One region of the Mesorhizobium sp. WSM4828 genome, then DNA from elsewhere that is predicted to be linked to it. Evidence: predicted binding sites of a transcription regulator. Region 1 holds the regulator's gene; each other region holds the start of a gene.
The links. Region 1 encodes LexA, which represses DNA repair genes until DNA is damaged. Its sites were predicted from a motif close to TGTTCNNNNTGTGTTCNG; they were not measured.
Positions count from the first base shown of each region.

Region 1 (10,051 bases):
GACGAGATCACCACCACCGGCGAGACACTTGTCGCCGAACTGGCCGGCGGCGAGATCCGCAGCTTTACGCTGACCCCGGAAGCCGTCGGGCTGAAGCGTCACACCAAGGACGAGTTGCGCGGCGGCGACGCCGCCCACAACGCCCAGGCACTGCGCGACATGCTGGGCGGCGCTGCCGGCGCCTTTCGCGATACGGTGCTGATGAATGCCGGCGCCGGGCTGGTGGTGGCCGGCAAGGTGACGACACTTGCCGACGGCATGGTGACGGCGGCGCAGGCCATCGACAGCGGCCGCGCGCTGAAAGTGCTCGACAGGCTGGTCGAGATTTCGAACGGTTAGAATTATGTCCGACATCCTGCGCAACATCGAGGCTTACAAGCGCGACGAGATCGCGGCGGCCAAGGCGCAAGTGCCGTTTGCCGAAATCAAGGCACAGGCGACGGATGCCGACGCGCCGCGCGGCTTTCTTTCCGCCCTTGAGGCAAAGCGCAAATCCGGCGGGTTCGCGCTGATTGCCGAAATCAAGAAGGCTAGCCCATCGAAAGGCCTGATCCGCGCCGATTTCGATCCGCCGGCGCTGGCCAGGGCCTATGCGGAAGGCGGTGCCGCCTGCCTTTCGGTGCTGACCGACGCACCCTCCTTCCAAGGCGCGCCCGAATTCCTCACTGCTGCGCGCACTGCCGTCGACCTGCCTGCCTTGCGCAAGGATTTCCTGTTCGACCCCTATCAGATCTACGAGGCCAGGGCCTGGGGCGCCGATGCCATCCTGATCATCATGGCCAGCGTCGACGACGCGTTGGCAAGAGAACTCGAAGCGACAGCCTTCGGGCTCGGCATGGACGCGCTGGTCGAAGTGCATGACGAAGCTGAAATGGAACGCGCGCTGCAGCTGTCGTCGCGGCTGATTGGAATCAACAACCGCAATCTCCGGAGCTTCGAAACCAGCCTCGAGACCTCGGAGCGGCTGGTAGCGATGGTGCCGGCCGACCGCCATCTGGTCAGTGAGAGCGGTATCTTTTCGCACGACGATTGCCGCCGGCTGGAGCAGAGCGGCATTGCGACTTTCCTGGTCGGCGAGAGCCTGATGCGCCAGCAGGACGTGGCCGCGGCAACGCGCCTGCTGTTGACGGGCAAGGCGCCGGCAGAGGCGATCTGACGATGGCGGCCGCCCTCACCCATCTTGGCGCGCAGGGCGAAGCCAACATGGTCGATGTCGGTGACAAGGCTGAGACGGTGCGGACGGCAGTCGCCGAGGGCTTCGTGTCGATGCGGTCCGAGACGCTGGACATGATCCTCGCTGGCGATGCCAAGAAGGGCGACGTGCTCGGCACCGCGCGCATTGCCGGCATCATGGCGGCCAAGAAGACGCACGAACTGATCCCGCTTTGCCATCCGCTGCTGCTGACCAGGATATCTGTCGATATCGAGGCGGACGCCGCGCTGCCCGGCCTGAAGGTGACAGCATTGACCCGCGTCACCGGCAAGACCGGCGTTGAGATGGAGGCTCTGAGTGCCGTCTCGGTCGCTTGCCTGACCATCTACGACATGGCCAAGGCGGTCGACCGCGCCATGGTCATCTCGGGCATCAGGCTGGTTGAAAAGACCGGCGGCAAATCCGGCGACTACAAGATCACCGGAGGCGGGGCCACCGGGGCAGGCCGATAATGGCGCTGGTCCCGGTTGCCGAGGCGCTCGAGCGCCTGCTGGACGGCGCAGCAGCGCTGCCGGGCGAACGCGTCGCACTGCTGGATGCCGCCGACCGCGTGCTGGCGGAGCCGGTTGTGGCGCTCCGCACCCAGCCGCCGTTCAACGCTTCCGCCATGGACGGCTATGCCGTGCGGGCGGCCGATATCGCGTCCGTACCGGCAAAGCTTTCGGTGGTCGGCGTGGCGCCGGCCGGACGCGGCTTTGCCGGAACGGTGCAGCAGGGGCAGGCCGTGCGTATCTTCACCGGCGCGCCGCTTCCCGAAGGCGCCGACACCATCGTCATCCAGGAGAACGTCCGCGATCTCGGCGGCGGTGTCGTAGAAGTGACGGAGCCGACGGTGCAGGGGCGCAACATCCGCCGCCTCGGGCTCGATTTCGCCAAGGGCGATGTCCTGCTGCCCAAGGGCCGCCTGCTCGATCCGGCGGCCTTGTCGCTGGCTGCGTCGGCCAACCACCCCGAGGTCCGCGTGGTCAAACGGCCGCTGGTCGCCATCATCGCAACCGGCGACGAATTGCTGCCGCCGGGCAGCAATCTTGGCCCCGACCAGATCATCTCCTCCAACGCCTATGGTGTCGCCGCTGCCACACAGTCGGTCGGTGCGCGCGCGCTCGACCTTGGCATCGCACCGGACCGCAGGGAGGCGATCGCCGCATTGGTTGAAAAGGCCGTGAAGGCTGGCGCGAACGTCATCGTCACGCTGGGCGGTGCCTCGGTCGGTGACCACGACTTCGTCCATGACGTGCTGACCGGGCAAGGCATGACGCTCGATTTCTGGAAGATCGCCATGCGGCCGGGCAAGCCGCTGATGTTCGGGCGGCTGGGCGACATTCGCTGCATCGGCCTGCCCGGCAATCCGGTGGCAAGCCTGGTCTGCACTCAGCTCTTCCTGAAGCCGCTGCTGGCGCGGCTCGGCGGCCGCGCCTTTCAGCAGGATATGCGTCGGGCACGGCTCGGTGCTGCCATGCCGGCCAACGATCTCAGGCAGGATTATGTGCGGGCTGTTGTCACAGACGACGCCGGCACCCTCGCGGCGACGCCGTTCGGCATCCAGGACTCCTCGATGCTGAAAATGCTGGCCGATGCCAACGGATTGATCGTCCGCGCGCCGTTCGCGCCTGCCGCGGCGGCGGGCTCCCCCTGCGACGTGCTGATGCTACGCTGAACCTGCCTCACTCCGAGATCAAGGCCTGGGTCAGCCGATGGTCTGGATCGGCCAAACCGTCGATGATGTTGAAATGGTGCCGGTCAGGCTCGACCACAGAGCTGGTCGAGGCACCTAGGCCGATCCAGATGTTGGCCAGCACCGCGCTCTGGCGCAGGAATTCGGCGCGCTCGCCGCCGCCGGCCCAGCAGGTCAGGCGGGCCTTGTCCATCGGGCGCAGCAGCACCGGGCTTTCGGCCTGCGCCTCGGCCTCATCGATCGCCAGCGTCTCGTTCATGCCGGTGCACATGATCGGGCGCAAATCGTGCACTCCCGAGATCGACACCACGCGACGAACGCGCCGGACCACTTCGGGCGCCAGCGGCGTCGTCGCCGTAACCATCCGGCTAACAAGATGGCCGCCGGCCGAGTGTCCGGTCAGCATCAGCGGCCCTGCGACCATCGCCGCCGCTGTGCCGATCGCCGCGCCGACTTCCTTGACGATGCCGGCAATGCGTATCTGCGGACAGAGCGTGTAGGACGGCATCGCAACCGCATAGCCGCGATCAACAGGGCCAGCGGCAAGATGCGACCAGAAACTCTTGTCGAATGCCATCCAGTAGCCGCCATGGACGAACACCACGAGCCCCTTGGGCTTGGTGGCCGGCAGGAAAAGATCGAGACGGTTGCGTGGTTTATCGCCATAGGCCAAGTCGAGCCGCGCCCTGCCCTCGGTCGAAAGCACGTCGCGGAAAACCCGCGCTGGCTCGATCCAGGCCGCCGGCCAGCGATCGCTGCCGGCTATATTGGCGCCGTTGGCATAGGCGTTATCCCAATCGGCAATGTGACGTTCGAACACCCTGCGCCCTCCCCTGGCAATATGGCCTTGCAACGCAAAGCATCGCGCGGCGCGTCGTCGCCAGCCTCACGGCTCCAGCTCTCGCATCAATCTCAAGTGACAGCCGCCTTGATGGCGAAGCGCGCATCCTTCCACGCACCGGTGCGCAGGATGTCCTCAAGCACTTCGACGGCCTGCCAGACATCGGCATAGCCGACATAGAGCGGGGTGAAGCCGAAGCGCATGGTCGATGGCGCGCGAAAATCGCCGATCACGCCACGTTCGATCAGCGCGCGCATGATCTGGTAGCCATGCTCATGCATGAATGAAATCTGGCTGCCGCGTTTTTCCCCGTCGCGCGTGCTTTCGAGCGTGAGCCCGTAAGTGCCGCACTTTGCCTCGACAAGCTCGATGAACAGATCGGCCAGCGCAATGCTCTTCTTGCGCACCGCCGTCATGTCGACATCGTTCCAGATGTCGAGCGCGCCCTTCAGCGTGCGCATCGACAGGATCGGCTGGGTGCCGCACAGAAACCGGCGGATGCCGGTGCCGGCCGCATAGCCTGGCTCGAAGGCGAAGGGCCGTGCATGGCCCCACCAGCCGGTGAGCGGCTGCTGGATGTCGGCAAGATGCCGCTCAGCCGCATAGATGAAGGCAGGCGCGCCCGGTCCGCCATTCAGATATTTGTAAGTGCAGCCAACGGCAAAATCGGCTTTTGCCTTGTCGAGCTCGACTGGCATCGCACCGGCGGTGTGGCAGAGATCCCAGACGATCATCGCCCCGGCTTCCTGGGCCCTGCGCGTCAGCGCCGGCATGTCGCGCAGTTCGCCCGACTTGTAGTTGACGTGGTTGACCAGCACCACGGCGGTGCGTGCGTCGATCAGCTCCTCGATGCTCGGCGCGTCGACCCCCGAGAGGCGCAGCAGCGTATCTTTTCGCGTCGAAACCACACCCTCAGCCATGTAGAGGTCCGTCGGAAAGCTATCGCCCTCGGCGACGATGACCTGCCGCTCCGGTCGCATAGCCATGGCGGCGTGCAGCAGCTTGTAGATGTTGACCGACGTCGTGTCGCAGACCACCGTCTGGCCGGCCGCGGCGCCAATCAGGCGCCCGAGCTGGTCGCCGAGTTCGAGCGGCATGTTGAACCAGCCGGCCACGTTCCAGGCGCGGATAAGATCATGCGACCATTCTTCGGTCGCGGCCTTGCGCAATTCATCGAAAGCGGCACGTGAAGCAGCTCCTAGCGAATTGCCGTCGAGATAGATCACTCCTTGCGGCAACACAAAGCGGTCGCGCATCGCGCGCAGCGGATCCGCGGCATCCATCGCCTTTACGGCCACGAGATCGGGAATTCCTGTCATGATTTGCCTGCTCCCCCAAGATCCAACGCAACGCCGGACACGCATCGACTGTTCTTCCATTACCTGGTTGCGCGCAGCAAGACTCCACCGGCGAGAAGCAGCCTGACCAGGCGATGGAAACCAGGACCTAACCCGAGGTTGGCGTTTTGAGTTCGTTTCGTTCACGGTGCATTGACCAAACCGCACACTCGATAGGGTTCACTTCCGTGCCATTTGCCGACCGACGGCCGATGCCAATGTGGCCTTCCGGGAAGCCAGAAGGGCGCAAACGAAAGCAGAATCAAGGCGATGAGGCTCGCGACGGTGAAAGTGCGGTACCCCGGTTAGGGGACGTCGTTTGTTTCCCGAGCCTTAACGCATTCATTAAACTTTAAACAGTTGCGGAACACAACTGGAACAGATAGTGTTTGTTCTGGGTTTGTTTTTCTGATTCTGTTGGGGGTCGCTATGCTGACACGCAAACAACACGAACTGCTTATGTTCATCCACGAAAGATTGAAGGAAAGCGGTATCCCGCCTTCCTTCGACGAGATGAAGGAAGCGCTCGACCTGGCTTCCAAATCGGGAATCCACCGGCTTATTACGGCACTGGAGGAGCGCGGCTTCATTCGCCGTTTGCCCAACCGGGCCCGTGCGCTGGAGGTGCTGCGCCTGCCTGACTCGATCGCCCCCGGCCTCAATGCGGCACGCAAGTTCTCGCCGAGTGTCATCCAGGGCAGTCTTGGGCAAGGCGGTCCGCGGCAAGGCAAGCCGACATCGTCGCGCGTCCCTGCGGCCGGAAATGACGACGATGTCGTCGCCGCCGTTTCGATCCCGGTGATGGGCCGCATCGCCGCCGGTGTGCCGATCGACGCCATCCAGCACCAGACGCATTCGATTTCGGTGCCGCCGGATATGATCATGGGCGGCGAGCATTATGCGCTCGAGGTCAAAGGCGATTCGATGATCGAGGCTGGCATTTTCGACGGCGACACGGTGATCATCCGCAATGCCGATACGGCGAGCCCCGGTGAGATCGTGGTGGCACTGGTCGACGAGGAGGAAGCGACGCTGAAGCGGTTCCGCCGCAAGGGCGCTTCGATCGCCCTGGAAGCCGCCAATCCGGCCTACGAGACGCGCATCTTCGGACCAGACAGGGTCAAGGTGCAAGGCAAGCTCGTCGGACTGATCCGCCGCTACTGAGCTCCGCCCTTGGCGCCGGCTTTGGGTTTGTCGGCCCTGCGGTATGGCGGCAGGCCCCGCGCCGCGCGTGAAAATTTCCGCTGCACGTGCCAGGGCCGGTATGATTTTTCGACTGCGAAACGGATTTCGGCGCGTGTTGCCGCTTGTGGATCGAAATAGACGGCGGCACTTCCCGCGCGCGCCAGTTGCCGTTTGGTGACGACGAGGACCAGCCGGTCGTAGTAGCAGGGGTTATGGGCGGTGGCGTCGTCGATGACGATCAAACTGGCAAAGGCGCAGGCTGGCCGCGCAGTATTGCGGTCCTTGGCTTGCGCGATGATCGCGCCGGATGGATGCCTGGCAAGGCAGAGGCCGTCCGTGCAAATGAACGGCATGCCCGGCGGTAGTTCGGCCGGATCGGCAATGTCGAATTGCGGGTCGTTCTTTCCAGGTGTTTCCGGCGCGACGATAGCCTCTGATGTGAGCGCGCGTTTCCAGTTGTCGATGGTGAACTCATTCGGGCGTGCCCGGTTGATCGCGAGTTCACCGCTCCCAATCGGCAGCGCGACCAGCCGTGCGTCCTCCGAGATCAATACATCGGGTACGCGCGTCTGCGTTGTCGTCAGCAAGCCGGCGAGCGCAAAAGGAAGTGCCGCGAGCCGCAACCAGGTCGTCGCCATGCTGGCAATGACGAGGGCGATCGTCACCAGAAGGACGGATCTCAGCGAAATCAGCCCGACCGCATCGATCGGCGAGCGCTCGGAGATCCACCCGGACAGGGCGATCATCGCCGTTAGCCCCTTGCCCATCACATAGAGGAACGGCCCATCCGCACCGAACGGCATCGCCAGCGCGCTGAGAACGGCGAAGGGCATGACGACCAGTGAGACGATGGGCATGATGGCCAGATTGGCGAACAGGCTGAGCGGCGCCACGCGCTGGAAGTGCCATATGGCGAAAAGCGCCGTGGCGCTCCCTGCAATGATCGAGGTCATCGCTAGGCCGCCCATGCCCAGCAGGACCTTTCGCGTGGCAAAGCGTAGCGGCGACCGCCGCAGCGGCGGCGTGGCGGCCCTGCCGGCGCGGTAATCGGACCAGCCTGCATAGGCGCCGACAAGGGCCGCCGTCGCGGCGAAGGACATCTGGAAACTCGGACCGACCACCTCGTGCGGCGACACCAGGATGACCGCGATGGCCGAGATCGCCAGGTTGCGCATGGTGAGCGCGGCCCGGTCGAACAGCACGGCGATAAGCATCACCGCCAGCATGATGAAGCTGCGTTCGGCCGCTACCACAATGCCGGAAAAGACGAGGTAGGCCGCAATCGAAAAAAGCGCGGCGGCCGCGGCATATTTCTTGACCGGCCGTCGCGATGAGAAATCGGGAAACAGCGCAAAGGCGCCGCGTAGCAGCGCCATGATGGTGCCGGCGACCAACGCCATATGCAGCCCCGAGATAGAGATGATGTGATAGATGCCTGTACGCCGCATCGCTTCGTTGATCTCCTCGGGAATGCCGGCGCGCACGCCGACGATCAGCGCAGCGGCAATCTCGCCCTCGGCGCCGCCGATGCGGCTGCGGATATGGTCGGCGATGGATTCGCGCGCGTCTTCGATCGCGGAAGAAAGCTGCGCGGCAAGCGGCATGCTGCCCGACGGCACGACTTTCGGATTGCCGAGAAAAAAGCCGCTGCCGCCGATACCGGCGAAATAGCTGTCGAAGGAGAAATCATAGCTGTCGGGCCGCACCGGGCCGGTCGGCGGCAGCAGCCGCACATAGCCGGTGATCTCGGAACCGGCGGTGAGCTCAGCCGGTATCTTCATCGCCGAAACGCGGACCCGTTCCGGCATGTAGCGCAGTGTCGGCCTGGCGGTTGAGATCACATCGATCGTCAGCCTGATGCGGCCGCTCGCCATGGGCTCGTACGATACAACGCGACCCGTCAGCCGCGTCGAGATTTCGGAACCGAGCATATGCGTTCCGACACGCCAGGTCTCGAACTTGGCGGCAAGTACGCCAAGCGCGCAGAGTAACGCCACCATGAAACACAGGCGCGTCCTGGGCCATGACCGCGAGACGACGGCACAAAGGGCCGCGAGGAGCACGATTGCGATCGGCTGTGGAAAGGGCGGCTCCACCGCCAGCGCGAAATATACGACCACCCCGCATGCGAGGAACACCGGCACCAGCAGGAAGGCGACGCCACGGTCGAGTTCCAGGCCGGCTGCCAAGGTTACGCTGTTGCGGATGCGGGACGGTGACGGGAGGCGCAAACGCCTGGGCAGGCGCACGATGGGTTCGGCCGTGGGCACCGGAACCGTTGTTGATTCACCTGTCGGCAAGGACCGGGAATCGAAGCGTGGAGTGGGCAGCAATGCCGGCGCCGGCAGGACAGGCAGGGGAGCGGCAAACAGCAAGCGTTCGCTGACGCCGCTGCCAGCGTCCTCGCCCTCGCCCGCACCACGGCCTCGCACAGCCATCGGGTCTGCCCCTTGCGCCCTCAACCTCCTATGCTACATGAACGCGCGACGCGCGAAAGTCCGCAAACCCACTTCCTTCGCCCGCCTGAGAGTTCCATGCCCGATAAGGTCGTCACCCGTTTTGCCCCCTCGCCCACCGGCTATCTGCACATTGGCGGCGCCCGCACGGCGCTGTTCAACTGGCTGTATGCCAAGCACACAGGCGGCACGATGCTGCTGCGCATCGAGGACACCGACCGCGAGCGCTCCACCGATGCGGCAACCGCGGCCATTCTCGACGGGCTTTCCTGGCTTGGCCTGACATGGGACGGCGAGCCGGTGTCGCAGTTCGAGCGTGCTCCGCGCCACCACGAGGTGGCCGAGGAGCTCGTTCGCATGGGCAAGGCCTATTATTGTTATGCGACGCCTGCCGAGCTGGAAACAATGCGCGAGAGCGCACGGGCCAAGGGGCTGCCTCCCCGCTATGACGGACGCTGGCGCGACCGCGACCCGTCGGAGGCGCCGCCCGGCGCCAAGGGGGCGATCCGCATCAAGGCGCCGACAGACGGCGAGACGGTGGTGCATGACCGCGTCCAGGGCGATGTGCGTTTTCCCAACAAGGATCTCGACGATTTCATTATTCTGCGCTCGGACGGCAATCCCACCTACATGCATGCCGTCGTCGTCGACGATCACGACATGGGCATCACCCACATCATCCGCGGCGACGATCATTTGACCAACGCCGCACGCCAGACCGTAATCTATCAGGCCATGGGCTGGGAGGTGCCGTCGATGTCGCATATCCCGCTGATCCACGGTGCCGACGGCGCCAAGCTGTCGAAGCGGCACGGTGCGCTTGGCGTCGAGGCCTATCGCGCCATGGGCTACCTGCCGGAGGCGCTGCTCAACTATCTGGCGAGGCTTGGCTGGAGCCACGGCGATGATGAGATCATGTCGATCGCCGACATGATCGCATGGTTCGACATTGGCGACGTCAACAAGGGCGCCGCCCGTTTCGACTTCGCCAAACTCGAGGCGCTCAATGGCGTGCATATGCGCCGGATGAACGACGCGGCGCTGCTCGACATCTTTATCGCCACTCTGCCCTATTTGGAAGGCGGCCCGGCAATTGCCGCGCGCCTCGACGACAGACGCAGGGCGCAACTGCTTGCCGCTTTGCCGGGCCTGAAGGAGCGCGCCAAGACGCTGGTCGAACTTCTCGAAGGGGCTGCATTCCTGTTCGTCGAGCGGCCGCTGCCGGTGGACGAGAAGGCGGCGGCGCTGCTCAGCGGTGAGGCGCGCGCGATCCTGCGGGGCGCTCATGCGGCACTAGCCACGGTTTCGGATTGGTCTGCCGCTTCAGCGGAAGCCGCGATCCGC
Region 1 covers NZ_JBVVQK010000011.1:176,649-186,699, reverse strand. The annotation lists gene trpD (anthranilate phosphoribosyltransferase) at 1-339, shown strand, start outside; gene trpC (indole-3-glycerol phosphate synthase TrpC) at 344-1,156, shown strand; gene moaC (cyclic pyranopterin monophosphate synthase MoaC) at 1,159-1,665, shown strand; gene AC0L2X_RS15445 (molybdopterin molybdotransferase MoeA) at 1,665-2,870, shown strand; gene AC0L2X_RS15440 (alpha/beta hydrolase) at 2,878-3,708, opposite strand; gene kynU (kynureninase) at 3,801-5,048, opposite strand; gene lexA (transcriptional repressor LexA) at 5,496-6,230, shown strand; gene AC0L2X_RS15425 (ComEC/Rec2 family competence protein) at 6,224-8,689, opposite strand; gene gltX (glutamate--tRNA ligase) at 8,786-10,051, shown strand, end outside.

Region 2 (10,051 bases), on a different contig from region 1:
GGCTGAGGAAGGCGAGGAAATTGATGGCAAAGGCCGTTGCCACGCCGACATAGCGCGGATTGGCCATGCCCAGTGCCGCTGGTACCAGGATCGGGACGACAATGACCATGAACCAGCCGAAGCCTGGCAAAACCGGAAGCGCCAACTGGCCGATGAGAAACGCAAAGGGCAGGGCGAGCAACGTGCCCTCGAAGAAGTTCCATGCCGACCGGATTGGATCGGGGCGAGCGGCGAACAGGCTGGAGACGACGGCGACGAGAATGACCGTGCCCGTCGCGCCCGACCATTTCGTCGCCAGCCAGAGGCCGGCGACCAGGAGCGTGGCGATTGCTGCGCGCACGGCATTGCGCGATGCCGCACGGTAATCGCGGTGCACCACCAGCGCCGGCTGCCGCCGTTCGCGACTGGCACGAGACGGGGGAGAGCGGAGTGCATCCAGGCCGCGCAGCACTTGCTGCATGGCCTCGGCGAAGTCGGCGGCAATGGTTAGGCGGGTGACAGTGCCAGCCCAGTCAATGTCTTGCCCGGCCGCGACGTCAGGCATCTGCCGCGCCTTGCCGGCGATTGCGTCGAGCCGCGCCACCCAGGGCGCCGTATCGTCCAGCGCGCCCGACTTGGCTACCAGTTCGCCGACAACGGCCTGCAACTCGGCGCGAACGGGGATGAGGGCTGCATTCTTCGGAGCGGCATGGCCATGCAGCGCACGCGCCGCTGACAGCGCCGACAGAAGCTGACCGATGGTACGCCGGACCGGATAGGCGCGGGTGGCGAGGCTAGGCCCCTCCAGCCTTGCGTAGGTGCGCATCTCGCCGAGCGTCTGGACATCGCCGATCAGCTTGCGGTGCAGCCCGGCAAGCTTTTCCGCATCGCCGCCGGAAAAAGCGCCGTCCGCGTAGGCCGCCAGGTCGAGAATGCTGCGTTTCAGTCTTGAGATGATGGCGTCGGCGGCCAGTTTCGGCAGGATCAGCCGGCTGGTCAGCGCAGCGCAGGCGATACCAAGCACGATTTCCGCGCAGCGCGCCACGGCGAGATCGATGACGAGGTGCGGCTGGCCGAAAGCCGGCAGGCCGATGATCATCGCGGTGTAGCCGGCAAGCGCCGCGCCATCGGCCTCCGGATTGCGTAGCAGCGACGAGACCAGCGTGCAGAAGCCGATCCAGACGGCAAGAAGTGCAACCAGCAACCACGAGTTGGCACCGAAAACAGTGGTAATGCCGATCGCCGCCAGCGCGCCGGCAAGCGTGCCGAGGAGACGATAAAACCCCTTCGCCAGCACCATGCCGGCGACCGGCTGTGCGACGATGAACACCGTCATCATCGCCCATTGCGGGTGGTCGAGCTTCAGCGCATAGGCGGCCAAAAGCGCGATGAGGCCGGCCGAAACGGTGCGCAGGGCAAAAATCCAGTCCGAGCGCGTCGGCCGCGTCAGGCCAGCGATCCGCGTGCCGATATCGTCCTTCAGCCGCGCCCAGATCAAGTGCTCGTCTCCAGCTCAGAAGGCCAAGCTAGCGGCGGGAGCTCAGATATCCAGCACTTCCGTCTCGGCGAATTCCGCGCGTTCCTGGATGAAGCGGAAGCGGGCCTCAGGTTTGGTCCCCATCAATGCGTCGACCGCATCCTTGGTCGCCGCCTCGGCGTCGATCACATCGACCCTGAGCAGCGTGCGCTTTTTCGGGTCCATGGTGGTTTCCTTGAGCTGGGCAGCCATCATTTCGCCCAGCCCTTTGAAGCGGCCGATTTCGACCTTGCCGCGCCCGGTAAATTCGGTGCGCAAAAGTTCGTCCTTGTGCGCGTCGTCGCGGGCATAGGCGACCTTGCCGCCCTGCCGGATCGAATAAAGCGGCGGCACCGCCAGATAGAGATGGCCGCCGCGGACTAGGCTTGGCATCTCCTGGTAGAAAAAGGTGATCAGCAGCGAGGCGATATGGGCGCCGTCGACGTCGGCATCGGTCATGATGATGACCCGGTCGTAACGCAGGTCCTCGTCGCGGTATCTCGAGCGCGTACCGCAGCCAAGCGCCTGGATGAGGTCGGATATCTGCTGGTTGCCGGCCAGCTTGTCGCTGCCGGCGCTGGCGACGTTGAGGATCTTGCCGCGCAGCGGCAGCACCGCCTGGCTGGCGCGGTCGCGCGCCTGCTTTGCCGAACCGCCGGCCGAATCGCCCTCGACGATGAAGAGCTCGGCACCGGCGGCAGCATTCTGCGTGCAATCGGCGAGCTTGCCGGGCAGGCGCAGCTTGCGCACCGCACTCTTGCGCGACACTTCCTTTTCCTGGCGGCGGCGCACCCGCTCGTCGGCGCGCGCGATCACCCATTCGAGCAGTTTCGACGCTTCCTGCGGATTGTCGGCCAGCCAGTGGTCGAATGGGTCGCGGATAGCGCTTTCGACGATGCGGATCGCCTCGATCGTCGCCAGCCTGTCCTTGGTCTGGCCGACGAATTCCGGTTCGCGGATGAACACCGACAGCATGCCCGCCGCCGAGATCATCACATCCTCGGATGTGACGATCGAAGCGCGCTTGTTGCCGACCAGGTCGGCATAAGCGCGCAAGCCGCGTGTCAGGACGTTGCGGAAGCCGGCCTCATGCGTGCCGCCCTCGGCGGTCGGAATGGTGTTGCAATAGGAATTTATGAAACCGTCGCCGCCGAACCAGGTCACGGCCCATTCGAGCGAGCCGTGACCGCCCTGCTTCTCGCTCTTGCCGGCGAACATTTCACGGGTCACCTGGAATTCGTCGCCGAGCGAGGCTTTCAGATAGTCCTTGAGGCCGCCCGGAAAATGGAATTCTGCCTTGGCCGGCGTCGTGTCCTTTTCCTTGATCAGCGAGGGATCGCAGGTCCAGCGGATTTCGACACCGCCGAACAGGTAGGCCTTTGACCGCGCCATGCGGTAGAGCCGCGCCGGCTCGAAAGCAGCACCCTTGCCAAAAATCTGCTCGTCTGGATGGAAGCGGATCTTCGTGCCGCGGCGGTTGTGCACCTCGCCGAGCTGCTCAAGGCCGGTCACCGGAACGCCTCGCGAGAAGCGCTGGCGATAGAGCTTGCGCCCAATCGCGACCTCGACCTCGAGATGGTCGGACAGCGCGTTGACGACGGAAACGCCGACACCGTGCAGGCCGCCGGACGTCTCGTAAACCTTGCTGTCGAACTTGCCGCCTGAATGCAGCGTCGTCATGATGAGTTCGAGCGCCGGCTTCTTGAATTTCGGGTGCGGATCGACCGGAATGCCGCGGCCATTGTCGGTAACTGACAGGTATCCGTCGGCGGACAGCTCGACATCGATGAAGGTCGCATGGCCGGCGACTGCCTCGTCCATCGAATTGTCGATGACCTCGGCAAACAGATGGTGCATCGCCTTGTCGTCGGTGCCGCCAATGTACATGCCCGGGCGCCGTCGCACCGGCTCCAGCCCCTCCAGCACCTCGATGTCGGCGGCACTGTAGCTCTCGCTGGCGTCGCGGGGCGCCGGCCGCTTCGCCGCCTGCACCAGCGGGTCGGCCGGGCGCGCGGCGGCGCGAGCCGGCTGCGGCTGCTTGTCCAATTTGGCGAAAAGGTCGTTGTTGTTGTCCATGCCGATCCTGGATTCCGATGCTGCGAATCACCACGCGATACTGCCACGCTTTTCGCGGGCAGGCGACGGAGGTTCCTGTTACGTTCGAGGATAGAGCCTCTTACTGCAAAACCATTCGGCAGCCAAGCGGCGGAAATGGGGTCGAAGTTGGAGCATCGACGTTTTGTAAACCCTGTCCGAAGGTTACGCCGGAAGATTGGCTAAAAAAGGTATTTGCGGACTGTCGCTGACCTAGAATGCAGCGGAACCCTCAAGAGGCTGTCGCTTAAACATGTTGGATTACAGTTCGCTCCTGCTCGCGGCGGCGCTGTCGGGCACGTGCCTCAGCATCACCATGTTTGCGATCTGGTTCAGCGCGCCACAGGCACGCTTTGTGCTGACGGTGGCGTGCGGCATTCTCGTGCTTGTCGCACATGTAGTGTTGTTCTGGCATTACACTAGGGATCCAAGCGCCTGGCTTTGCCAGATCGTGCTTGTGCTTCTCAGCCTCGGCTTCCTGATTATCTGCCTGTCGGCCATGCAATATCTCAGCATAGGCGACTACAGGCGCGCCATCTTGCCGACCTTGGTTGCGATGGCTGTTTGCACGGGCGCGACGTATCTCGGGTTTGATGGTGTCGGCTTTATCGTCACCTACGCCACGGTAACGGCGCTGCTCTCGCTCATCGGGGCGATGTTCTGGATTGAGGGTGGTCACGATCGCCGGATATTGCTGGTCGTCTCGTTCCTGAGCGGCGTCTGTGCCCTGTCGTTCGGACTTTGCGGCGCGGTCCTGCTGGTCAAGGGCCAATGGGTGCTCGGTGTTGCGCCCGACAATTGGGCCGAGCGGGTGAATTCCGTCGTGGCCGTCGCCTGCATGACCGGGCTCGGCGCATTGACGCTCTCCCTGCACCATTTGCAGGCGCAGATCGAATTGAAGGCCGAGACGATGACCGATCCACTGACCGGGCTGATGAACCGGCGGGCGTTGACGGCACTCTACGGCGAGCGGGTCTTCGGTCCGTTCATGTCCGTCGCCATGTTCGACCTTGACCATTTCAAGAGGACGAACGACGTATTCGGTCACCCGGTCGGCGACCAGGTTCTGCGCCGCTTTGCCGCCGTCATCAGGAAATACGCCCGGACCGGCGTCGACGCCTTCCGGTTGGGCGGAGAGGAATTCGTGCTCGTCATGTCGCGGATGACGGAAGAGAAGGCCTATGACGTTGCGAGCAAGATCAGCGTCGCCTTCGGCACGGAAGTCGTAGCCACCCAACTTGGTCCGTTGCGAAGCACAGTCAGCGGCGGCATCGGCTTTGGCGGAACAAGCGGCACCGGTCTCGACGATGTGCTGGCCGAAGCCGACGCAGCACTCTATGCGGCAAAGCGCGCCGGGCGAAATCGCGTCGTCGTCCGGGACCGGGCGAGCAAGGCCGACGGGCCGGCCTTGCGTTCTGCCTGATGAGATTTCTATCTTCTTGTTAGACCACGATCTTGTCCGAAAACCGGGTTCCGCTTTTCGGGATCTGGTCTACTCCGCCGCGCCAAGATATTCCGATAGCGGCGGACAGGAGCAGACAAGGTTGCGGTCGCCGGCGACGTTGTCGATGCGTGACACCGGCGGCCAGTATTTTGCCGCCGTATCGGCATCGCCGGCGGGGTAGGCCGCCTCCAGACGCGAATAGGGATGGGTCCACTGGCCGGCCAATGCCTCGGCGGCGGTGTGCGGCGCGTTGACCAGAGGATTGTCGGCCAACGGCCATTCGCCCTTCGCCACCTTGGCTGCCTCGCCGGCTATGGCGATCATGGCCTCGCAGAAGCGATCCAGCTCGCGCTTGGGCTCGGACTCGGTCGGCTCGACCATCAGCGTGCCGGCGACCGGGAACGACATGGTCGGCGCGTGGAAGCCATAGTCGATCAGCCGCTTGGCGATGTCGTCGACGCTGATGCCGGCGCTGTCCTTGAGCACGCGGGTGTCGAGGATGCATTCATGCGCAACGCGTCCGTTGCGCCCCTTGTAAAGCAGGGGGAAATGCTCGCCAAGCCGCGTCGCCACATAGTTGGCGGAGATGATCGCCGTCTCGGTCGCCTGCTTCAGGCCGGAAGCGCCCATCATGCGGATATACATCCAGGTGATCGGCAGGATCGAGGCGCTGCCGAACGGTGCCGCCGCCACGGCATGGGCCGAGCCTTCGGTGATGTGGCCGGGCAGATATGGCTTCAGGTGCGCCTTGACGCCAATCGGCCCGACACCGGGGCCGCCGCCGCCATGCGGGATGCAGAAAGTCTTGTGCAGGTTCATGTGGCAGACATCGGCGCCGATATCGCCGGGACGGGCGAGGCCGACCAGCGCGTTGAGATTGGCGCCGTCGAAATAGACCTGGCCGCCATGGCTGTGGACGAGGGCGCAGAGGTCGCGCGCGCCTTCCTCGAAGACGCCATGCGTCGAAGGATAGGTGAACATCAGCGCCGCGAGATTATGCGCATGCTCGGCCGCCTTGGCCTGCAGGTCGTCCATGTCGACATTGCCGTCCTCGGTGCAGCGCACGACGACGACGCTCATGCCGGCCATGGCCGCACTTGCGGGATTGGTGCCATGCGCCGAGGACGGGATCAGGCAGACGGTGCGATGGGCTTCGCCGCGTGACAGATGATAGCCGCGAATGGCGAGCAGCCCGGCATATTCGCCCTGGCTGCCGGCATTGGGCTGCAGGGTCACCGCGTCGAAGCCGGTGATCTCAGCCAGCCAGCCTTCCAGCTCGTCGATTATGGCGCGATAGCCTATCGAATGATTTGCCGGCGCGAAGGGATGCAGGTTGGCGACATCAGGCCAGCTCACCGGCATCATTTCGGCGGCGGCGTTGAGCTTCATGGTGCAGGAGCCGAGCGGGATCATGGCGCGGTCAAGCGCCAGGTCCTTGTCGGCCAGCCGGCGCAGGAAGCGCATCATGTCGGTTTCCGAGTGGTTTTCGCGGAAGACGGGCTGGGTGAGGAACTCCTTGCCGCGCGGTTTTCCTGGCATGGAACTGCCGGCGGCAACGCCGGCCTTGGCGCCGAAAAGTGCTGCGATTGCCTCCAGATCGGCTTCGGTGGAGGTCTCGTCGAAGCTGACGCCGACATGGTCGGCGTCGATGACGCGCAGCAGCCGGCCGGTCTTTTCTGCGGCGGCGGCAATCGCGCCAGCACTGCCCCTCACTTCCACGGTCACCGTGTCGAAGCGGCTTTCGCCGACCACCGAAACGCCCGCTGCCTCGAGGCCGGCAGCCAGGCGGTTGGCCAGCGTGTGGACGCGGCCGGCAATCGCCTGCAGCCCGGCAGGGCCGTGCCAGATCGCATAGGCCGTCGCCATATTGGCGAGCAGCGCCTGTGCGGTGCAGATGTTGGACGTCGCCTTGTCGCGGCGGATATGCTGCTCGCGTGTCTGCAAAGCGAGGCGATAACCGGGACGGCCCTTGCTATCCGTCGACTGTCCAACGAGCCGGCCGGGCATCAGCCGCGTCAGCCTGTCGGAGACGGCGCAATAGGCGGCGTGCGGCCCGCCAAAGCCCATCGGCACGCCAAAACGCTGCATCGGGCCGACGGCGATGTCGGCGCCAAGCCTGGCCGGCGCAACGGTCAGCGTCAGGCCAAGCGGGTCGGCGATGAAGACGACCAGCGCGCCGGCAGCACGGGCCTTGTCGATTGCTGCCTTGTGGTCGCCATAGACGCCGAACGTATCGGGCCAGGAGACCAGCAGGGCGGCGGTGTTGTCGTCGATCACCTCGCCGTCCACTTCGATACCGAGCGGCTCGGCGCGGGTGCGCACGACGTCCAGCGTCTGCGGGTGCGGCGTGCCGGCCAGTGCCACCTTGGTGCGCTTGTCGCGATGATGGCGGAGCGCAATGCCGACAGCTTCGGCTACCGCTGTCGCCTCGTCGAGCAGCGAGGCCGATGCTACCGGCAGGCCGGTCAGTTCCGTCACCAGCGTCTGGAAGTTGAACAGCATTTCCAGCCGGCCCTGGCTGATCTCGGCTTGGTAAGGCGTGTAAGCGGTATACCAGGCCGGGTTCTCGAAAAGGTTGCGCTGGATCACCGGCGGCACATGGACGCCATGATAGCCGGCACCGATGAAGCTCTTCAGCACCGTGTTCTTTGCCATCGTCGCCGCGAGCTCGGTCAGCGCTTCCGCTTCGCTTGCCGGGGCGGGCAGGGCCAGCGGCCGGTCAAGCCGGATCGACTTCGGCACTGCCTGGCTGATCAGCGTCTCGACCGAAGGAACGCCAATCGTCGCCAGCATGGCTCTGACGTCATGGAGGCCCGGGCCGATATGGCGAGCCGAGAAGGGGTAGGGTGCTGCGGTCATCTTCCTGGTCCTGCTATCAACCAATATGGGCATTGTAGGCGGCTTCATCGAGGAGCCCGTCGAGCTGGTTTTCATTGGCCAGCTTCATCTTCCACAGCCAGCCGTCGCCGGTTGCCGCCGAATTGACGAGCGAAGGATCCGATGACAGCGCGGTGTTGGCTTCGGTGATCTCGCCGTCGGCCGGCGCGTAGACGTCCGATGCCGCCTTGACCGATTCGACCACTACGGCCGTATCGCCCTTGGCCAGCTTTTTCCCCGGCTCCGGCAGTTCGACAAAGACGAGATCGCCGAGCTGCTGCTGTGCGTAGTCGGTGATGCCGACCGTGGCGATGCCACCCTCGACGCGCAGCCATTCGTGATCTTCGGTGAAATAGGTCTTTGCCATTGAAATCATCCTTTGCGGTAGCGATGCGGCGTGAAGGGCAAGGGGTGGATGTCGACCGGGATTTTCGTCCCGCGGACATCGGCGAACAGTTTTGCGCCGGATTTGGCAAGCGGCGTCTGGACGTAGCCCATGGCGACCGGATGACCGGCCGAGGGGCCGAAGCCGCCTGAGGTGACATGGCCGGCAGGGTTGCCGTCGGCATCGAAAAGGGCAGCACCGGCGCGCACCGGCTGGCGGCCTTCCGGCCTCAGGCCGACGCGTTTTTGCGCCGGGCCGCGCTCCAGGATGGCGCGCAGCGCATCGGCGCCGATGAAGGTGCCAGAGGCGCGAACCTCCTTGGGGATCGCCCACATCAGCCCGGCGCTGGCCGGATCGATCTCCGGCGTGATGTCCAGCCCGTGCAGGCACAATCCGGCTTCGAGGCGCAGGCTGTCGCGGGCGGCAAGGCCGATCCACATCAACCGCTCGTCCTCGAGCAGCCTGGTGACGAGGTTTCGCGCATCCGCTTCCGGCAGACCGATCTCGAAGCCGTCTTCACCGGTATAGCCAGACCGGCTCATGAACCATTTCTCGCGCGGCTCGATACCGTGCATGAACACCAGCGAACCGGTCTCGATGCCGGCGCGGGAGAGGGCGGCCCACGCCTCGGGGCCCTGGACGGCCAGGAAGACGCGGTCGAGCGCGTCCACTTTTACATCGAAATCCCCGGCCAATGCGCGCAGATGTTTTTCGTCGGCGGCGGCATTGCCGGCATTGGCGACCATCATGAAGCGCTCGGCGCCGAGCCTGGTGACGATCAGATCGTCGAGTATCCCGGCCGCCTCGTTGAGGAAGAACGTGTATTTGGACTGGGAAACCTCAAGCGCGCCTGCATCGAACGGGCAGGCGCGGTTCAGAAGCGCTGCTGCCCCCGGACCGCTGATTTCGAACAGCTTCATGTGCGAGATGTCGAACAGGCCGGCATGCTCGCGGCTGTGAAGGTGCTCCTTCATCACGCCGGCCGGATAGGTCAGCGGCATCGACCAGCCGGCGAAGGCGCCAAAGCGCGCACCGGCTGCCACATGCAGATCTTCGAGGGGAAGGTGTTTGGTGTCGTCGCCCGTCATGTCATCTCCAGAGTCGCACGCAAGCGGCCGCGAATGGCGACCAGTCCGTGCCCCTCTGTCTGAAGCCTGAGAGACTCGCGCCCCGTAACTCTGTCGGCAGCGCTTACACCTTCGGCGCGGGGGCAAGCCCCGACTTTCCAGAGTGTCTTTCCCGTCTACGGTTCTTTTGCCTGAGAGATTTCGGGCGATTTCCCCTTCGGCGGCAGCTCTCGCTGCTCTCTCCCGCAAACAGGTAGGACTCGGTCAGGAGCCCTCGACTCGTCATCCATAGCCCGTGGACGACACCTTGTCACCTGCCAGCGACGTTTTTACTGGCCAGTCTTCTGCGGGCCTTCTTTACAGGCAAGACAGGCAAGCCTTCGCTAACCACGCCGCTTGCCGGTTTCTCAAGACCTTGCCGATATACCGGATAAGGGCCGGCAATTACCGGCGGCGGGGCGGGGAAGAAAATGGGCGAATTGATCATGAGCGCGCCGGTGGCCGGGCTGACTTCGAAAAATCGGATCACGGCGGAAGACGTGATCATGCTGCGCCGCGAAGTGTTCGGCGACGGCGTGGTAACGCGCGGCGAGGCCGAGGCGCTGTTTGCGCTCGATGCAACGGCGAGGGACAAATGCGCGGAATGGCTCGAGTTTTTCGTCGAGGCCGTCACCGACTTCATCGTCCAC
Region 2 covers NZ_JBVVQK010000036.1:33,552-43,602, forward strand. The annotation lists gene AC0L2X_RS28235 (FUSC family protein) at 1-1,477, opposite strand, end outside; gene parE (DNA topoisomerase IV subunit B) at 1,520-3,571, opposite strand; gene AC0L2X_RS28245 (GGDEF domain-containing protein) at 3,843-5,012, shown strand; gene gcvP (aminomethyl-transferring glycine dehydrogenase) at 5,082-7,892, opposite strand; gene gcvH (glycine cleavage system protein GcvH) at 7,909-8,277, opposite strand; gene gcvT (glycine cleavage system aminomethyltransferase GcvT) at 8,283-9,383, opposite strand; glycine riboswitch at 9,532-9,618, opposite strand; gene AC0L2X_RS28265 (hypothetical protein) at 9,833-10,051, shown strand, end outside.
Region 2: parE (DNA topoisomerase IV subunit B) is a predicted target of LexA. The motif match lies at 3,642-3,659, and genes of this name have one in related genera.

Region 3 (10,051 bases), on a different contig from region 1:
TGCCTTGCAGCGGCCCCGAACGCGTTCGTCTGTCAGAATCGGCTAAGCCGCGAGCTTCAGTCCCATGATGCCGCAGACGATGAGCGCGATGCAGGCCAGCCTGATCGCCGTCGCCGGCTCCCCGAGCAGCCATATCCCCAACAGCGCCGTGCCGACGGTGCCGATGCCGGTCCACACCGCATAAGCGGTGCCGACCGGCAATGCCTTCAGCGCCAGGCCGAGCAAGGCTAGGCTGACGATCATCGAGGCTACCGTCAGGACGGTCGGTAGCGGCTTCGAGAATCCGTCGGTGTATTTGAGGCCGATCGCCCAGCCGATCTCCAACAGGCCGGCGAGGAACAGGAAAATCCACGACATCGGAACGCTCCGTTTCGATGGCCTCCGGCCGATTTCTTGAAGGCGCAAAAACTATCTTCGCCGCATCCATGGGGATGAGCGTGAGCTTAATGAACATCATACCGGCCGCGTTCGCGGCCGGTCGAAATGAGCCGAAACGGTAGCTGCGGCCCTACTTGTCCTTCAGCTTCATCGCCTTCACCGGCGGTGCCTTCAGGGCCGGCGCCGGAGCGGGTTTCTTCGCGTCCTTCTTCGGCTTGCGGGCTTCCTTGCCCGCCTTCATCGCACCCTTAGCCATGATTCGTTCCTCCAGTTGATGCCTAGCGAAGTGAAACAAGAGAAAACGCTCGACTGCAAGAGGCCGTTGCCGTGCAGTCGCCCTGGCCGATGGCTGTTAACCGGTTTCTAATTCCCTCGTAAACCGCAGCGGTCCGTGCCATGGTCTTCTTCGCACTGCAGCATCATCCCTTGCGTTTCGCCAGCTGATGATCAGGCAGGCCGGTCAGGACGACAATGCGGATCCACATCGGTTGCCAGATGAGTTTCGATTTCCCGCAAGAAACACCGCTGATCGCGATGCTAAATGTCCATTATTCGCGCGCATCTGATCTTGAGCGGCCGGACTTCCTGACGTCGAACCCGCCGGTGCCGATCGAAAGCTACCGCGACAGTTTCGGCAATTGGTGCAACCGTCTCGTTGCGCCGGCCGGGCGCTTTGCGTTCGGCACTGACGCGGTCATCCGCGACCCCGGCTCCTTCGAGACGCGCGAGCTGACGGCGTGGCAGCACGAGGTGCGCGATCTGCCGTCGGAGACGCTGCTGTTCCTGCTGCCCAGCCGTTATTGCGAGAGCGACGTGCTGTCGAATGAAGCATGGCGGCTGTTCGGCAGCACCCCGCTAGGCATTCCGCGCGTCCAGGCGGTCTGCGACTTCGTCCATAACCACATCGTCTTCAACTATTTCAATGCACGCCCGACACGCACCGCCGCCGAAGCCTATCGCGAGCAGAGTGGTGTATGCCGCGACTTTGCTCACCTCGCTGTTGCCTTCTGCCGCGCCCTGAATATTCCGACCCGCTACTGCACCGGCTATATCAGTGATATCGGCCTGCCAAAGCCGTGGTCGGACATGGATTTCGCCGCCTGGATGGAGGTCTATCTCGGCGGCCGCTGGCACGCTTTCGATCCGCGCAACAACGCACCGCGCATCGGCCGTATCCTGATTGCCTCCGGACGCGATGCCGCCGATGTGCCGCTGACCCACATTTTCGGGCCGGGCGCGCTGGCTGGCTTCAAGGTCTGGACGGACGAGGTCGTCGAATAGCCCCGCGCCGCCCTTTTGAACAACTGACCTTGTGAACAACTCGACACTTCGGGCGTTGTGGGGACTGTGGAGCGTGGGCGGGCGCTCCGCCAATCTCGGTGCATCAACCAAGGCAGCACACCATGGCGGCGCATGGCGGGTCGAAAAAAGTGATCTATGCGGCGCTCGCCGGCAATCTTGCGATCGCACTGACCAAATTCGCCGCTGCGTTGTTCACGGGCAGCTCGGCAATGCTCTCGGAAGGCGTCCACTCGCTTGTCGATACCGGTAATGGCAGCCTGCTGCTTTACGGCATGCACCGTGCCGCCCGGCCGGCCGACCGCACGCATCCGCTAGGCCATGGCCGCGAGCTGTACTTCTGGAGCTTCATCGTTGCGCTCCTCGTCTTTGCACTGGGCGCCGGCATATCGTTCTACGAAGGCGTGACGCACATCATGGCGCCGGAGCCGATCGCCAACGCCAAGGTGAACTACGCTGTCCTTGGCCTTTCCTTCCTCTTCGAAGGCACCTCTTGGCTGGTGGCGCTGAAGGAATTCCGCCACCAAAAAGGCAGCCACGGCTGGCTCGAGGCGGTGCAGCTCAGCAAGGATCCGAGTGTCTACACCGTACTCTTCGAGGACAGCGCGGCACTTCTCGGCCTCGTTGTCGCCTTTGCCGGCATATTGGCGGCGGAATTGCTGGACATGCCGAAGCTCGACGGCGCCGCGTCGATCGGCATCGCGCTCATCCTGGGCGCGACCGCGGTCTTCCTGGCGCGCGAAAGCAAGAGCCTGCTGCTCGGCGAGCCGGCCTCGCCCGAGGTGCAAATGAAAGTGCTGGCCATCGTCCAGCAGGACCCGGCGGTGCAGCGGGCAAATGGCGTGCTGACGCTGCATATGGGTCCGCAGGAGATCGTCGCCGCTCTAAGCATCGAGTTCGAGGACCATTTGTCGGCGCCCGAGATAGAGACCTGCGTCGAGCGCCTCGAGACACGGCTGAAGGCGGAGTGACGCGGCTCTTCGTCAAGCCGCAGACCACCGGCACCTGGGAACGCCGGAGCAAGGCCTTGGCGAGGGCATCCGGACAAGAACCAGCCTAAGGAAAATGGCTTGAGGAAACCGATGCGTCATCGGGCAGTCCCGGCTATGATCGCAGGCAAAAGCTAGGGAGGAACGAAGATGAAAATCGACGGCGGGTGTCATTGCGGCGCCATCACTTACGAGGCCGAAGTCGATCCGGAAAAGACCACCATTTGTCACTGCATCGATTGTCAGAAGCTAACCGGAACGGCCTTTCGCGTCACCGTGCCGGCGTCCGAGGACAATTACAGGATCACCAAGGGCACGCCGAAGATCTACATCAAGACCGGTTCGAGCGGCGCCAAGCGCGCCCAGGCATTTTGCGGTGAGTGCGGCTCGCATCTCTACGCCACGTCGGCGGGCGAGGGACCGAAGGTTTACGGCATCAGGGTCGGCACGGCACGGCAGCGCGATCAACTGGTGCCGAGAAAGCAGATCTGGCACCGCTCGGCGCTGCATTGGCTGCCGGAATTCGAAGGCACAACCATCATCGAGGAGCAGTAGCGCCGGACTCGGACGAAGCGCTCGGCTCCGGTTCCGGCATAGCTCTCAATCGTCGCCTTCGACGACCCTCAGCCTCAATTGCCCGGTTTTCGAATCGGCGACGCGCGGGCTGCTTTCCGCTTTTGCTCCGCTGCCATTCGAACCAGCGGTGTCCTCTGCCGGCTGCACGCCAAACTCCAGCGCTTCGATCTTTTGTCCGCGCCTGGTCACCTTCGATGTCGAGACCAGGATGTCCTCGATATCCCTGGCCGATTGGCCGAAATGCGTCTGCAATTTGCGCACCCGCTCGTCGAGCCGGGAGACGTCTTCCATCAGCCGGATGACCTCGCCCTGGATCAGGTGCGCCTGCTCGCGCATGCGTGCGTCCTTGAGAATTGCCTGGATGACCTGGATAGACAGCATCAAAAGCGATGGCGAGACAATGACGATCCGCGATCGATGCGCCTTTTGGACAACGGCCTCGAAATTCTCATGGATTTCGGCGAACACCGATTCCGAGGGCACGAACATGAAGGCGGTGTCCTGCGTCTCGCCCTGGATCAGGTATTTTTCGGAGATATCGCGGACATGCACCTCGATGTCGCGGCGGAAAGCCTGAGCGGCGGACTTCTGCAGGTCGGCGCCTTCGGCGGCACGGATGGCATTCCAGGCCTCGAGCGGAAACTTTGCGTCGATGGCAAGCGACGGTGCGCCGTTCGGCATCCTTACCAGGCAGTCGGGCCGGCTGCCATTCGACAAGGTCGCCTGGAATTCATAGGCGCCGTGCGGCAATCCGTCGGCGACGATGGCTTCCATGCGCGACTGGCCGAAGGCGCCGCGCGTCTGCTTGTTGGAAAGGATCGCCTGCAATTGCACGACCTGGCCGGCCAGCGACTGGATGTTGCCTTGCGCGATATCGATAACCGCCAGCCGTTCCTGCAGCTTGGCGAGGCTCTCATGCGTCGATCTCGTCTGCTCGGTCATGGTCTGGCCCAAGCGGCCGGTCATGGCATCGAGGCGCTGGCCGATCGACTGTGTCAGTTCCGCCTGGCGCGCCCCGAACACTTCGGCGATGGCGCCCATGCGGCCCTGCATTTCCGCCTGGCTTGCCAAGATGCCGGCCATCCTCGCCTCGGCGTCGCGGGCGTGGTCGGCGGCTTCGGCGGCCGCCATTGCACGCGCCTTGGCCGATCGCCAGAGCGCAACGACGAGCGCCGCGAACAGTCCGAGGAACAGCATTGCGCCGAAACCCAGGGCATGGCCCAGCGTGATCGTGGTGGCGCCGAGGCGGGCTACAGGTTCGGACAGGATGGTGGCCAGATCGTTCATGCCGACAGCATAGATGATTCGGTTCGCTGGCACAGATCAAAACGGGAACGACCCGAAGGCGTCCCGGTTGACGCTTTTCCTGCGAGGTCTTAGGTGAGACGCCATGTCGATCAAGCCGCTTATCATCCTTCCCGATCCCGTCCTGCGTCAGGTTTCAAAACCGGTCGAGCGTGTCGACGGCGATTTGCGCAAACTGGCCGGCGACATGCTGGACACCATGTATGACGCGCCCGGCATTGGCCTCGCGGCGATCCAGGTCGGCGAACCCTTGCGCATGCTGGTGATCGACCTCGCCAAAGAGGACGAGACGCCGGCACCGCACGTCTTCATCAATCCCGAAATCCTCGAAAGCTCCGACCAGCGTTCGGTCTATGAGGAAGGCTGCCTGTCGATCCCGGACTACTACGCCGAGGTCGAGCGGCCGGCGGCGGTGCGGGTGAAGTATCTCGATCGCGACGGTCAGCTGCAGGAGATCGAGGCCGAAGGGCTGATGGCGACCTGCCTGCAGCATGAAATCGACCATCTCAACGGCGTGCTGTTCATCGATCACATCTCAAAACTGAAGCGCGATATGGTGGTCAAGAAGTTCAAAAAGCTCGCCAGGGACAAGGCGCCGGGCAAGATGGTGGGATAGGGGTCGACGAATGCCCCTGCGTGTCATCTTCATGGGTACGCCCGAATTCTCCGTGCCGACCTTGCGGGCGATTGGCGGGGCAGGGCATGAATTGGCAGCCGTCTACACGCAGCCGCCGCGCGCCGGCGGCCGGCGCGGGCTCGAGCTGACGCCGTCGCCGGTGCAGCGCGAAGCGGAGCGGCTGGGCGTCGAGGTTCGCGCGCCGGTGTCGCTGAAGAGCGAGGCGGAGCAGGAGGGGTTCCGCGCCTTGCGCGCCGATGTCGCCGTGGTCGTGGCCTACGGGCTGCTTCTGCCCAAACCCATCCTCGAGGCGCCGCGGCTTGGTTGCCTCAATGGCCACGCATCGCTGTTGCCGCGCTGGCGCGGCGCTGCCCCTATCCAGCGCGCCATCATGGCCGGCGATACCGAAACGGGCATGATGGTGATGCGGATGGAGGAAGGCCTCGACACCGGGCCGGTGGCAATGGTTGAAAAATGTGCCATCGGACCCGACATGACGGCCGGCGATCTGCACGACCGGCTGATGGTGTTGGGTGCGGCTCTGATGGTGCAGGCGCTCGAACGGCTGGAACGGAATACGCTGACTTTGACCACACAGGCGGAGGTGGGGGTGACCTACGCCAAGAAAATCGATAAATCGGAGACTCGCGTAGACTGGCTGCGACCTGCCGGCGACGTGCACAACCAGATTCGCGGCCTGTCGCCCTTTCCCGGTGCATGGTGCGAGGCCGAAATCGGCGGCCGCGTGGAACGGCTGAAACTGCTTCGCTCGACGCTCTCGCAAGGCGCCGGCGAACCGGGAGGAATTCTCGATGACCGGCTGACGGTCGCCTGCGGGTCAGGCGCGATCAGGCTGGTCGAAGTTCAACGTGCGGGCGGAAGGCCCATTGCCGCGCAGGAGTTTCTGCGCGGGGCCAAGCTCGAAAAAGGAATGAAACTGTCATGAGCATGATGTCCATACGCGCGGCGACGCCGCGGGACCGCGAGGCGATCCGCCTTGTCGAAGAACACGCGTTTGGCCAGCAGACGGAGGCCGGACTGGTCGACGCGCTGGTCACCGGCGGTGATGCCGTCGTCGAACTGGTGGCGGACGAAGACGGGCAAGTGGTCGGCCATATCCTGTTTTCACGGCTTTTCGTTCAGAATGGCGGCAAGAGCTTCCCGGCGGTGGCTTTGGCTCCTTTGGCGGTCGAGCCGTCGTTCCATGGCACCGGCATCGGCGGTGCGCTGGTCCGCGAGGCGCATATCCGCCTGAAGGCTGCCGGCGAGACGCTCGCCGTGGTGCTCGGCGATCCGGCTTACTATGGACGTTTCGGCTACAGCCGCGCCCGTGCAGCAAAATTCGAGAGCGAGTACCAAAGCGAGGCTCTGCAGGCGCTTGCCTGGGGCGAGGCGCCGGAGACCGGCAGGCTGGTCTACGCCTCGGCCTTCGGCTCAGCCCTCGCCGCCTGATTTCGCCTCGATCCGGGAATGCCGCGTTTTCGCCTCGACATCGAATATGACGGCAGTCTCTTCGCCGGCTGGCAGCGCCAGGCCAACCAGCCTTCGGTGCAGCAGGCGATCGAGCAGGCGATCGAGAAGTTCTGTGGTGAGCAGGTTTCGCTGCGCGCTGCCGGCCGCACCGATGCCGGCGTCCATGCGACCGCTCAGGTGGCGCATGTCGATCTGATCAAGGCATGGCCCGGCGACAAGGTGCGCGACGCCGTCAACGCGCATCTGCAGGCGGCCAAGGTGCGCATCGCCATCCTGAAGGCCGCCGTCGTGCCGGATGACTTCGATGCGCGTTTCTCGGCGATCGGCCGCCATTACCTCTACCGCATCGTCAACCGCCGCGCGCCGGCGGCGCTCGACAAGGGCAAGATCTGGTGGGTACCGAAGCAGCTCGATGCCGGTGCCATGCACGAAGCGGCAAAGGTGCTGCTTGGCCGGCATGATTTCACCACCTTCCGCTCGACCCAGTGCCAGGCCACCAGCCCGGTCCGCACGCTCGATCGGCTTGACGTCAGCCGGGCGGGCGATTTCATCGAAATCCGCGCTTCGGCGCGGTCATTCCTGCACAACCAGGTGCGCTCGATGGTCGGCTCGCTCAAACGTGTCGGCGAAGGCGGCTGGACTATTGCCGACCTCAAGGCGGCGCTTGAGGCGCGCGACCGTGCGGCCTGCGGTCAGGTGGCGCCGCCCGACGGGCTGTTTCTCGTCGGCGTCGATTATCCGACGCCCGGCTGATCCGGAACGCTGATCCCGAGCAGCGCCTGCAGGCCGAACAGGACGATCAGCGACGCCACGAACATACCGGCAAAAACAGCGCTGCCGGTGGCCGCACCCCTGCCGATCGCAACGTTGGTCATCCGCCAGGTCAATACCATCGACAGTGCGAACAGCAGCAGCGACACCAGTCCGGAGACTTCGTTGGCCGACGTCAGGAAGAGCCGGATCAACGCCGATGGCAGCATCATCCAGGCGATGATCGCCGAGGCCCAGTTGCTGGCGACGACATAATGGACGAAACGACCGCCGACGCCGACCCGCGGCGCCACCAGGGCGAGGCCGATGAGCGGCAGCACCCAGGCGCCGATATCGACGGTGGCCAGGCGGATCAACATGCTGAAACGGCCGACGAATGCGTTGGGGTCGCCGATCTCGTTGGCAATACCGACCCAGCCGACGATCAGTGCTGGCGCCGCGACGACGATGGCAAAAAAGGAGTTCCAGAAACCGTCCGCCGAAAGGTCGAGCAGGCGAAATCCGTCGGCCTTGCCGAGCATCAGCCGCCAGGCACCGGCAAGCGAAGCGTAGGTTTCATCTGCTGAAAGCATCACTAGGATATGTCCTGCGCAAACCAGTCTTCAACGAAGCGCAGATAAATCTGCGTCAGCGTCTCGAGGTCGGCAATCGCCACGCGTTCGTCGACCATGTGCATGGTCTTGCCGACCAGTCCGAATTCGACGACCGGACAATAATCCTTGATGAAGCGGGCATCGGAGGTGCCGCCGGAGGTGGAGAGCGCCGGCTTCCTGCCGGTCACCGCCTTGATCGAGCCGCCAAGCGTTTCGATCAACCTGTCGTCGCGTGTCAGGAAAACATGGCTCGGCCCGTCGCGCCAGACGATCTCGTAGTCGACCGGCGTCTTCTTGCCGGCGCGGTATTTCTTGCGTTTCGCCGCCCGGTCGAGGCGGTTGTGGATCTCGGCCTGGATCGTCTCGGCGGTCCATGTGTCGTTGAAGCGGATATTGAAGGTAGCCGCCGCCTTCGCCGGGATGACGTTGGTGGCAGGGTTGCCGACATCGATGGAAGTGACCTCAAGATTGGTCGGCTGGAAATCCCTTGTTCCGTTGTCGAAGACGGGGTGAAGCAAGGCGTCGACCAGCGTCACCAGGCCGCGCACGGGATTGTCGGCTAGCTGCGGATAGGCGGCGTGTCCCTGGCGGCCGTTGACGGTGACCGTGCCCGACAGCGAGCCGCGCCGGCCGATCTTGATCATATCGCCGAGCGCGTCGGGATTGGTCGGCTCGCCGACGATCGCAGCATGCCATTTCTCGCCCTTGGCAGCCGCCCATTCGAGCAGCTTCGTCGTGCCGTTGATCGCCGGACCTTCCTCATCGCCGGTGATCAGCAGCGAGATCGACCCCTTCGGGCCTCCCTTCTGCGCGATGTGTCGCGCCACCGCCGCGACGAAACAAGCAATGCCGCCCTTCATGTCGACAGCGCCGCGGCCGAACATCTCGCCATTGGCGATGTCGGCGGCAAAGGGCGGGTGCGTCCAGGCTGTTTCATCGCCCACCGGCACCACATCGGTATGGCCGGCAAACATCAGATGCGGGCCGTTGCCGGAACGCCGCGCGTAAAGGTTCTCTATGTCCGGTGTGCCGGATTCGGAAAACACCGGGCGCTCGACGGCAAAGCCGAGCGGCTTCAACATTTCTTCCAGCGCGCTCAAGGCACCGCCTTCGGCGGGCGTCACGGAAGCGCAGCGAATGAGAGCAGCCAGATTTCTAGTCGGATCAGTAGGCAGCGTCATGGGCAAAAGCGATAGTCGAAAGCGCAAGGCCTGTCACGGCCAGACATAAGGGCCGGCCATGCCGCCGACATTATGGTTTTCATGTCGTATAATTGCAGCAAGGCTTCTCGACCAGGACAGGGCCATCGCAGCGCCGGCGGCCGGCTGAGGTCGGCGAACTGCAAGGCGCGGTCCTGCGTCTGGCCGAAAAGGCCGGCACGCCGGCGCCGTTGCTGAAGCGTGTGACGGCACTGGTGCGCGCGGCCGAGCAGGAGAGAAGCGGATCGCCCTGCCTGACGCCGGAAGCCGTCGCTGCGACCGTCAGATCGTAGCCCGCACAGGCGCCCAGTAACGGCCCTTGCCGGTGCGCTTGGCTTCGTAGAGCGCATGGTCGGAACAGGTGAGCAGGATTTCCGGATCGCCGCCGTCGGCGGGTGCGAAGGCGCTGCCGACGCTCAAGCCGACATGGATGGCGGAACCGACCCCGAGGTCGAAAGGCACCGAGACCTTTTCGATGGCGCGCTTTGCCAGGTAGGTAGCCTCGATCTCCGAGGTTGCGGGCAAAAGGATGACAAATTCATCGCCGCCGATGCGGAAGACCACGTCCCCCGGCCGGAAGCCGCGCTTCAATCGTTCGGCCACCTTGCACAGCAGCACGTCGCCGACTGCGTGGCCAAAACGGTCGTTGACCTGTTTGAAGCCGTCGAGATCCATGCTGAGCACTGCAAACGGCTTGCCGCCATTGGCGGCCGGTGCCGCAAGGTCGCGGCACATGTCGCGCAATTTCTCCTGCAGGAAGATGCGGTTTGGCAGACCGGTCAGCGCGTCCTTGATGGCCAGGTCGCGATTGTCCAGTTCGGCGCGGATCATGCGGGCGTTGATCGCGTGGTT
Region 3 covers NZ_JBVVQK010000037.1:3,966-14,016, reverse strand. The annotation lists gene sugE (quaternary ammonium compound efflux SMR transporter SugE) at 43-357, opposite strand; gene AC0L2X_RS28375 (hypothetical protein) at 509-634, opposite strand; gene AC0L2X_RS28370 (transglutaminase-like domain-containing protein) at 850-1,659, shown strand; partial or broken gene AC0L2X_RS28365 (cation diffusion facilitator family transporter) at 1,782-2,737, shown strand; gene AC0L2X_RS28360 (GFA family protein) at 2,817-3,221, shown strand; gene AC0L2X_RS28355 (DNA recombination protein RmuC) at 3,267-4,529, opposite strand; gene def (peptide deformylase) at 4,633-5,163, shown strand; gene fmt (methionyl-tRNA formyltransferase) at 5,180-6,109, shown strand; gene AC0L2X_RS28340 (GNAT family N-acetyltransferase) at 6,106-6,615, shown strand; gene truA (tRNA pseudouridine(38-40) synthase TruA) at 6,634-7,389, shown strand; gene AC0L2X_RS28330 (transporter) at 7,371-7,979, opposite strand; gene dapE (succinyl-diaminopimelate desuccinylase) at 7,982-9,181, opposite strand; gene AC0L2X_RS28320 (ketopantoate reductase C-terminal domain-containing protein) at 9,274-9,492, shown strand; gene AC0L2X_RS28315 (GGDEF domain-containing protein) at 9,482-10,051, opposite strand, start outside.
Region 3: AC0L2X_RS28355 (DNA recombination protein RmuC) is a predicted target of LexA. The motif match lies at 4,562-4,579, and genes of this name have one in related genera.